2 regions of the Mesorhizobium sp. M0119 genome follow, and region 2 is predicted to be linked to the other one. Evidence: predicted binding sites of a transcription regulator. Region 2 holds the regulator's gene; the other holds the start of a gene.
What was found. Region 2 encodes LexA, which represses DNA repair genes until DNA is damaged. Its sites were predicted from a motif close to TGTTCNNNNTGTGTTCNG; they were not measured.
Positions count from the first base shown of each region.

Region 1: NKJ40_RS14060 (ImuA family protein) is a predicted target of LexA. The motif match lies at 2,737-2,754, and genes of this name have one in related genera.

Region 1 is NZ_JAMYTU010000012.1:48,918-53,342, reverse strand. Features, by position in the region: gene NKJ40_RS14070 (error-prone DNA polymerase) at 1-223, opposite strand, end outside; gene NKJ40_RS14065 (DUF6504 family protein) at 220-1,698, opposite strand; gene NKJ40_RS14060 (ImuA family protein) at 1,640-2,713, opposite strand; gene NKJ40_RS14055 (metallopeptidase family protein) at 2,897-3,319, shown strand; gene NKJ40_RS14050 (DUF1737 domain-containing protein) at 3,570-3,776, opposite strand; gene NKJ40_RS14045 (HpcH/HpaI aldolase/citrate lyase family protein) at 3,804-4,425, opposite strand, start outside.
Region 2 is NZ_JAMYTU010000009.1:156,476-160,900, forward strand. Features, by position in the region: gene kynU (kynureninase) at 1-895, opposite strand, end outside; gene lexA (transcriptional repressor LexA) at 1,344-2,078, shown strand; gene NKJ40_RS11935 (ComEC/Rec2 family competence protein) at 2,072-4,425, opposite strand, start outside.

The sequences.
Region 1 (4,425 bases), on a different contig from region 2:
AAACCAGGCGGCAGCCGGGATGATAGGAAACACCCTCCACTTTGGCCTGCTGCCAGGCGCGCACCACGCCCGCCACCGTGTTGCGGTCGGCGAGCCCGATCGCCGAAAACCCTAGGAATTTTGCCGCGACCACCAGCTCCTCCGGTTTCGAGGCACCGCGCAGGAACGAGAAGTTCGACTGGATGCCGAATTCGGCATAGGGGATGGCCGTCAGCGCATTCATGCGAAGACCCCATGCATGAACCAGCGCGGCGAAGGCTGCGAGGCGCCGTAAAGGCCCTGGCGATAGAGCCAGTAACGGCGGCCGTCGGCATCCTCGATGCGGAAATAATCCCGGGTCGGGGCATCTTCTCGTCCCGCCGCCTCTCGCCACCATTCCGGCGCGATGCGCTCCGGCCCTTCGGCGCGCGCGACCCGGTAGAGCGCGCGCCGCCAGCGGAAGTTCAAAGGCGGGCCTTCCGGCATTTCGGTGGCCGGCACCTCGATCGGCTCGGGCGAACGGAAAAGCCGGATCGGCCGTTCCGGCTGGAAGACGGTCGTGGGAGCGTCCTTCGCCTTGTCGGGCTGCTTCGGCGGCGAGCTTCTCTGCGGCGCCTCCGTGAAGGGAAGGGTGGCGACGGCGCGCTCCGGCAAATGGCTCTCGACGGCGACCGGCTTCAAGACCGCGCCTTCGCCGAGCCGGGCGCGAATGCGGTCGGCAAAAAGCGCGATATCAGCACCGTCGTCGCTCGTCTCGCCGGCAAGGTCTGCCTGCTGCATGTCGAAGGCGGCGGCGGTCAGCACCGAAAGGCGCACGAGATCGAAGCCATAGCCGGCGTCGATATCCTGTTCGAGCGCGGCAAGCCTTTCGTGGAACAATTTCTGGATCAGCCGCGGCTCGCGCAGAGGCCGCGAGGTGCCGACGGCGATGCGGCTGACGCCGCCATCGACGCGGAAAAGCAGCAGCGCCAGCCGCCTTGCGCCCTCGCCGCGACGCTCGAGGTCGCTCTTCAAGGTGGTCGCCAGCATGCCTGTCAGCCGCTCGATGTCCTCGGTCAGCATGATCGGTTCGGCAAGGTGACGCTCGACCGAAAGCGGTGCCACCGGCAGGCGCGGCGACACGGCCTCCTCGAGGCGGCCAAGCGCCTGGTCGAGGCGCAAGAGCAGCGATGCGCCGAAGCGGCGGGCCAGCGGCGCGCGCGGTGCCGCCATGACGGCGCCCGCCGTGCGCAGGCCGACGCTTTCGAGGCTGGCGCGGACCTCCGGGCCGATGCGCAGCGCCGCAAGCGGCAAGGGTGCGAGAAGCGCTTCCTCCTCGCCATCGGGCACGATGCGGTCGCCGGCAAACCGCGCCGCCGCCCAGGCAGCACCAGGCGTGGCGGCAAGCCCGGCGCGGACATCGAAGCCCTGATGGAAAAAACGCGACAGGATATCGTCCAGCATCGAGCGTTCGCCGCCGAAAAGATGGGTGCAGCCGGTGACGTCGAGATAGAGGCCGTCGGTCCCGTCGAGCGCCACCAGCGGGGTATAGCGGTCGCACCAGTCGGCGAGGCCTTCGAGAAGGCGCCGGTCGGCCTCCGGATCGGCCTCCACGATGTCGATCGAGGGATGCATGGCGCGCGCATCGGCTATGCCCATACCGCGCTTCAGATTAAGTGCCTCAGCCCGTTCGTCGAGGGCGGCGATGCGCTGGGTGTTCCCTTGGCGATGGCTGATCACCAGCGGCAGGTGATCCGACGGCCGGGAACGCCAGGACCGCCCCAGACGCTGCCGCAGGGTCCTCTCGGCGGCGAGATGCGGAAACCACAGGGACAGGATTCTTTGGCCGTTCTGGGGCCCATTCCTGAGACCTTCCTTGCTCGCCCCGTCTTTCTTCGAATATGCGTTCATCGGGGTTCCACTCCAGTGTGAATTTTCCGGGCAAGGCCGTGCGGCTCTTGCCGATGGTGACGGTGAAGGCGGGCCAGCCGATCGAGCCGGCGAGCGGCCCGGCAAGTGTCTTACGTGTTGCCGCCGGTGCCGCCGACAGGATGAGGCGGACGGGCGCTGCCGTCGGCTCGGGCTCGCCGGCCTGGCGCAGCAGGAACAGCGGCCGGCCGGCACTCTGTGCCCGGGCGTGCAGCCGCCGCGTCGCGGTGCGGTCCCGCCGCTGCGGGCTGCCACGAATTTCGAGGATGACGGCGGCCAGCGCCGTCATCCTGGCAGCCTCCTCGGCGACCCACAGCGCATCGAGCAGCCTTGGTGCCTCGGAAAACAGCAATTGCTCCGGCTCGATGCCGAAAAAGGCGTGAAGCCCCCTGGCATAGGGAAAGCCGGCCTCGCGGAAAACCTCGGATGTGCCGATCCACAGCACCGGCAGTCGCGGCCCCTGGCTGAGGATCAGGCTGACGAGCGACAAGGCAAAACCGGCGACGGCCCCGGCATCGCGGGTCGCGGCGCCATGAAACTCGCTCAGCGCCGCCTTCGGCAGGCCGCCGCTCAGCGCAGCATCGAGGCGCTCGGCGCCGGTGCGCAAAAACGCATCGGGCGGCGCCACGGCAAGACCGCGCCGGACAATCGTCAGATTCCGAGCGGGTGTCGGATGCCGAGAGGGTGTCAGACTCTGACGAGGGACATCCGCGTCAAACGACGAACCGGCCGGCGCCTCCAGGCGCTCGGGCAAGGTCCCTTCGATCTTCGCGATCTGGCGGCGCAGGGCAAAAACAGTCTCCCGCGCCACGGCGCTTGTCGCCATGACGGTCAGCTTCCACTCACAATTGTTCCTGTTATGTTCCCTATAGATTCCAGAGGCCGCCCGAAGAGTCAAGCGGAGTCACGGGGAATTTATTCCTGTAGTGGGGCATGGCACGGGCGCTCCAGCCCGGCTATTTGCCGAGTCCGGCCTGAAAGCCTATATGCCGGGATCAAAGGATAAAGCATGGCTCGCATCTACCAAACACGCATCTGGCACGACCAGCTTTCGCCAACGATGGAGGAAATCGAGCTCCTGGCGCTGGAGGCCTATGCCCATCTGCCGGAGGAGTTTCGCAAGCTGACCGGCGAGATCGTCATTCAGATCGCCGAATTCCCGACCGACGAGATCATGGACGACCTTTCGCTGGAAACGCCCTTCGACCTGCTCGGCCTGTTCGAGGGGCGCGGCATCGCCGAGCGCTGGAATCCGCAGACCGGCGAAGGCCCGAACCGCATCACGCTCTACCGCCGCGCCATCCTCGACTATTGGGCCGAGAACGAGGAAACGCTGGGCGACATCGTCACCCACGTGCTCATCCACGAGATCGGCCACCATTTCGGCCTGTCGGACGACGATATGGAGAAGATCGAAGAGGCAGCGGAGTGACGTCGTTTGACTGGAGACCGCAGCGTTCCTTCGCGCTCCCCTCTGTCCTGCCGGACATCTCCCCCACGAGGGGGGAGATTGGCAGCTTTAACGCTTCGTTCGGTCCTGCAACCTTGGAGATTGGCGAAAGCCTGGGATGACGGCCGATCTCCCCCCGTGTGGGGAGATGTCCGGCAGGACAGAGGGGGGCGCTGTCCCGCCAGCGTCCAGAAGTGTCCCGCATTCGCGGGCACCCAAAGCGATGTCAGCGCTACCAGTCGCTGAGTTTGGTGTCGGGGCCGTATTCCTGGCCCTCGACGTCCTTCACCACCGCCTGGCCGCAGCGCATGGTCTTGGCTTTCTTGTCATAGGCATAGATCGGCGAGCCGAACAGATGCCAGCCCTTGTTGAGCGCCGCCGTCACCTTGTGGCAGAAGCTGGCGTCGTCCGGGCCGGACAAAAAGCGGTAGAGTTTCATTTTCAATCCTGTCGTCAGTTACGATAATCATGCGCGAACAGCGGCGGCCTTCGCCAGCAGTTTTTCGGCCTGTGCCAGATGCAGCCGCTCGACCATCTTGCCGTTCAGCGCGATCACCGCCTTGCCGGCATTTTCGGCGAGCGCGAAGGCTTCCTTGACGGCGCGCGCCTCGGCTATTGCTTCGGGCGACGGCTCAAAGGCGCGGTTCGCGGCCTCGATCTGGGCTGGATGGATCAGCGACTTGCCGTCAAAACCCATGGCGGCCGCTTCCGTGCACTCGCGCGCAAAGCCGTCCATATGGCGAAAATCATTGAAGACGCCGTCGAGCAGGTCGAGGCTGCCGGCACGCGCCGCGAGCACCATCTGCATCAGCCACGGCACGAGATAGCGCCGATCGGGCGTGGCGAGAATGCCCGTTTCCTTGACCAGGTCGTTCGTTCCGGCAACGAAACAAACCAGTCGAGAGGCCGGGTCGCGGGCGAGCTCGGCGATCGGCCCGATGTTGAGCAGCGCCTTGGGCGTCTCGAGCATCGCCCACAGCTTGACCTCGTCGGCGATAAAATTGTCGTCGAGTACGTCGCCGGCCTCGAGGATGTCGCGCGGCGTGTCGACCTTCGGCAGCAGGATGGCGTCGGGCGTGCATCTTGCC
Region 2 (4,425 bases):
CGTTCCAGATGTCGAGCGCGCCTTTCAGCGTCCGCATCGACAGGATCGGCTGGGTGCCACACAGAAACCGGCGGATGCCGGTGCCGGCCGCATAGCCTGGCTCGAAGGCGAAGGGCCGTGCATGGCCCCACCAGCCGGTGAGCGGCTGCTGGATGTCGGCAAGATGCCGCTCAGCCGCATAGATGAAGGCAGGTGCACCCGGTCCGCCATTCAGATATTTGTAGGTGCAGCCAACGGCAAAATCGGCGTTTGCCTTGTCGAGCTCGACTGGCATCGCACCGGCGGTGTGGCAGAGATCCCAGACGATCATCGCCCCGGCCTCCTGGGCCCTGCGCGTCAGCCCCGGCATGTCGCGCAGTTCGCCCGACTTGTAGTTGACGTGGTTCACCAGCACCACGGCAGTGCGTTCGTCGATCAGCTCTTCGATGGTCGGCGCGTCGACCCCCGAGAGGCGCAGCAGCGTATCTTTTCGCGTCGAAACCACACCTTCAGCCATGTAAAGGTCTGCCGGAAAACTATCGCCCTCGGCGACGATGACCCGCCGCTGCGGCCGCATGGCCATGGCGGCGTGCAGCAGCTTGTAGATGTTGACCGACGTCGTGTCGCAGACCACCGTCTGGCCGGTCGCGGCACCGATCAGGCGCCCGAGCTGGTCGCCAAGTTCAAGCGGCATGTTGAACCAGCCGGCCGTGTTCCATGCGCGGATGAGATCATGCGACCATTCTTCGGTCGCGGCCTTGCGCAATTCATCGAAAGCGGCACGCGAAGGAGCCCCTAGCGAATTGCCGTCGAGATAGATCACTCCTTGCGGCAACACAAAGCGGTCACGCATCGCGCGCAGCGGATCTGCGGCATCCATCGCCTTTATGGCCGCGAGATCGGGAATTCCTGTCATGATTTGCCTGCTTCCCCAAAGATTCGACGCAACGCCGGACACGCATCGACTGTTCTTCCATTACCGGATAGCGCGCAGCAAGGCTCCACCAGCGAGAGGCAGCCTGACCAGGCGGTGGAAACCAGGAGTTAACCCGAGGTTGGCGTTTTGAGTTCGTTTCGTTCACGGTGCTTTGACCAAACCACACAGTCGATACGGGTTCACTTCCGTGCCCTTTGCCGACCGACGGCGGATGCCAGTGGCGCATTCTAGGAAGCCAGAAGGGCGCAAACGACAGCAGAATCAAGGCGATGAGGCTCGCGGCGGGTGAAAATGCGGCATTCCGGTAAGGGCGTGGTTTGTTTCCCGAGCCTTAACGCATTCATTAAACTTTAAACAGTTGCGGAACACAACTGGAACAGATAGTGTTTGTTCTGGGTTTGTTTTTCTGATTCTGTTGGGGGTCGCTATGCTGACACGCAAACAACACGAACTGCTTATGTTCATCCACGAAAGGTTGAAGGAAAGCGGTATCCCGCCTTCCTTCGACGAGATGAAGGAAGCGCTCGACCTGGCTTCCAAATCCGGAATCCACCGGCTGATTACAGCGCTGGAGGAGCGCGGCTTCATTCGCCGTTTGCCCAACCGGGCCCGTGCGCTGGAGGTGCTGCGCCTGCCTGACTCGATCGCCCCCGGCCTCAATGCGGCACGCAAGTTCTCGCCGAGTGTCATCCAGGGCAGTCTTGGGCAAGGCGCCCCTCGGCAGGGCAAGCCGACATCATCGCGCGTCCCTGCAGCCGGCAATGACGACGATGTCGTCGCCGCCGTTTCGATTCCGGTGATGGGCCGCATCGCCGCTGGTGTGCCGATCGACGCCATCCAGCACCAGACGCATTCGATTTCGGTGCCGCCGGATATGATCATGGGCGGCGAGCATTATGCGCTCGAGGTCAAAGGCGATTCGATGATCGAGGCGGGCATTTTCGACGGCGACACGGTGATCATCCGCAATGCCGATACGGCGAGCCCCGGTGAGATCGTGGTGGCACTGGTCGACGAGGAAGAAGCGACGCTGAAGCGGTTCCGCCGCAAGGGCGCTTCGATCGCCCTGGAAGCCGCCAATCCGGCCTACGAGACGCGCATCTTCGGACCAGACAGGGTCAAGGTGCAAGGCAAGCTCGTCGGACTGATCCGCCGCTACTGAGCTCCGCCCTTGGCGCCGGCTTTTGGCTTGTCGGTCCTGCGGTATGGCGGCAGGCCCCGCGCCGCGCGTGAAAATCTCCGCTGCATGTGCCAGGGCCGGTATGATTTTTCGACGGCGAAACGGATTTCGGCGCGTGTTGCCGCTTGTGGATCGAAATAGACGGCCGCACTTCCCGCGCGCGCTAGTTGCCGTTTGGTGACGACGAGGACCAGCCGGTCATAGTAGCAGGGATTATGGGCGGTGGCGTCGTCGATGACGATCAAGCTGGCAAAGGCGCAGGCTGGCCGTGCAGTATCGCGGTCCTTGGCTTGCGCGATGATCGCGCCGGATGGATGCCTGGCAAGGCAGAGGCCGTCCGTGCAAATGAACGGCATGCCCGGCGGTAGGTCGGCCGGATCGGCAATGTCGAATTGCGGATCGTTCTTTCCAGGTGTTTCCGGCGCGACGATAGCCTCTGATGTGAGCGCGCGTTTCCAGTTGTCGATGGTGAACTCATTCGGGCGTGCCCGGTTGACCGCAAGTTCACCGCTGCCGATCGGCAGCGCGACCAGCCGTGCGTCCTCCGAGATCAATACGTCGGGTACACGCGTCTGCGTTGTCGTTAGCAAGCCGGCGAGCGCAAAAGGAAGTGCCGCGAGCCGCAACCAGGTCGTCGCCATGCTGGCAATGACGAGGGCGATCGTCACCAGAAGGACGGATCTCAGCGAAATCAGCCCGACCGCATCGATCGGCGAGCGCTCGGAGATCCACCCGGACAGGGCGATCATCGCCGTCAGCCCCTTGCCCATCACGTAGAGGAAAGGCCCATCCGCGCCGAACGGCATCGCCAGCGCACTGAGGACGGCGAAGGGCATGACGACCAGTGAGACGATGGGCATGATGGCCAGATTGGCGAACAGGCTGAGCGGCGCCACGCGCTGGAAATGCCATATGGCGAAAAGCGCCGTGGCGCTCCCTGCAATGATCGAGGTCATCGCCAGGCCGCCCATGCCCAGCAGGACCTTTCGAGTGGCAAAGCGTAGCGGCGACCGCCGGGGCGGCGGGGTGGTGGCCCTGCCGGCGAGGTAATCGGACCAGCCTGCATAGGCGCCGACAAGGGCCGCCGTCGCGGCGAAGGACATCTGGAAGCTCGGACCGACCACCTCGTGCGGCGACACCAGAATGACCGCGATGGCCGAGATCGCCAGGTTGCGCATGGTGAGCGCGGCCCGGTCGAACAGCACGGCGATAAGCATCACCGCCAGCATGATGAAGCTGCGTTCGGCCGCTACCACAATGCCGGAAAAGACGAGGTAGGCCGCAATCGAAAAAAGCGCGGCGGCCGCGGCATATTTCTTGACCGGCCGTCGCGATGAGAAATCGGGAAACAGCGCAAAGGCGCCGCGTAGCAGCGCCATGATGGTGCCGGCGACCAACGCCATATGCAGCCCCGAGATGGAGATGATGTGGTAGATGCCTGTACGCCGCATCGCTTCGTTGATCTCCTCGGGAATGCCGGCGCGCACGCCGACGATCAGCGCAGCAGCAATCTCGCCCTCGGCGCCGCCAATGCGGCTGCGGATATGGTCGGCGATGGATTCGCGCGCGTCTTCGATCGCCGAAGAAAGCCGCGCGGCAAGCGGGATGCTGCCCGACGACACGACTTTCGGATTGCCGAGAAAAAAGCCGCTGCCGCCGATACCGGCGAAATAGCTGTCGAAGGAGAAATCATAGCTGTCGGGCCGCACCGGCCCGGTCGGCGGCAGCAGCCGCACATAGCCGGAGATCTCGGAACCGGCGGTCAGCTCAGCCGGTATTTTCATCGCCGAAACGCGGACCCGTTCCGGCATGTAGCGCAGTGTCGGCCTGGCGGTTGAGATCACATCGATCGTCAGCCTGATGCGGCCGCTCGCCATGGGCTCGTACGATACGACGCGACCCGTCAGCCGCGTCGAGATTTCGGAACCGAGCATATGCGTCCCGACACGCCAGGTCTCGAACTTGGCGGCAAGCACGCCAAGCGCGCAGAGCAACGCCACCATGAAGCACAGGCGCGTCCTGGGCCATGACCGCGAGACGACGGCACAAAGGGCTGCCAAGGCGACGATAGCGATCGGCTGTGGGAAGGCCAGCTCGGCCGCCATCGCGAAATACACGACCACCCCGCATGCGAGGAACACCGGCACCAGCAGGAAGGCGACGCCGCGGTCGAGTTCCAGGCCGGCCGCCGAGGTTACGCTGTTGCGGATACGGGACGGTGACGGAAGGCGGAAACGCCGGCGTAGGCGCACGATGGGCTCGCCCGCGGGCACGGAAACCGTTGCTGGGTCGCTGGCCGGCAGCGACGGAGCATCGAAGCGCGGAGCGG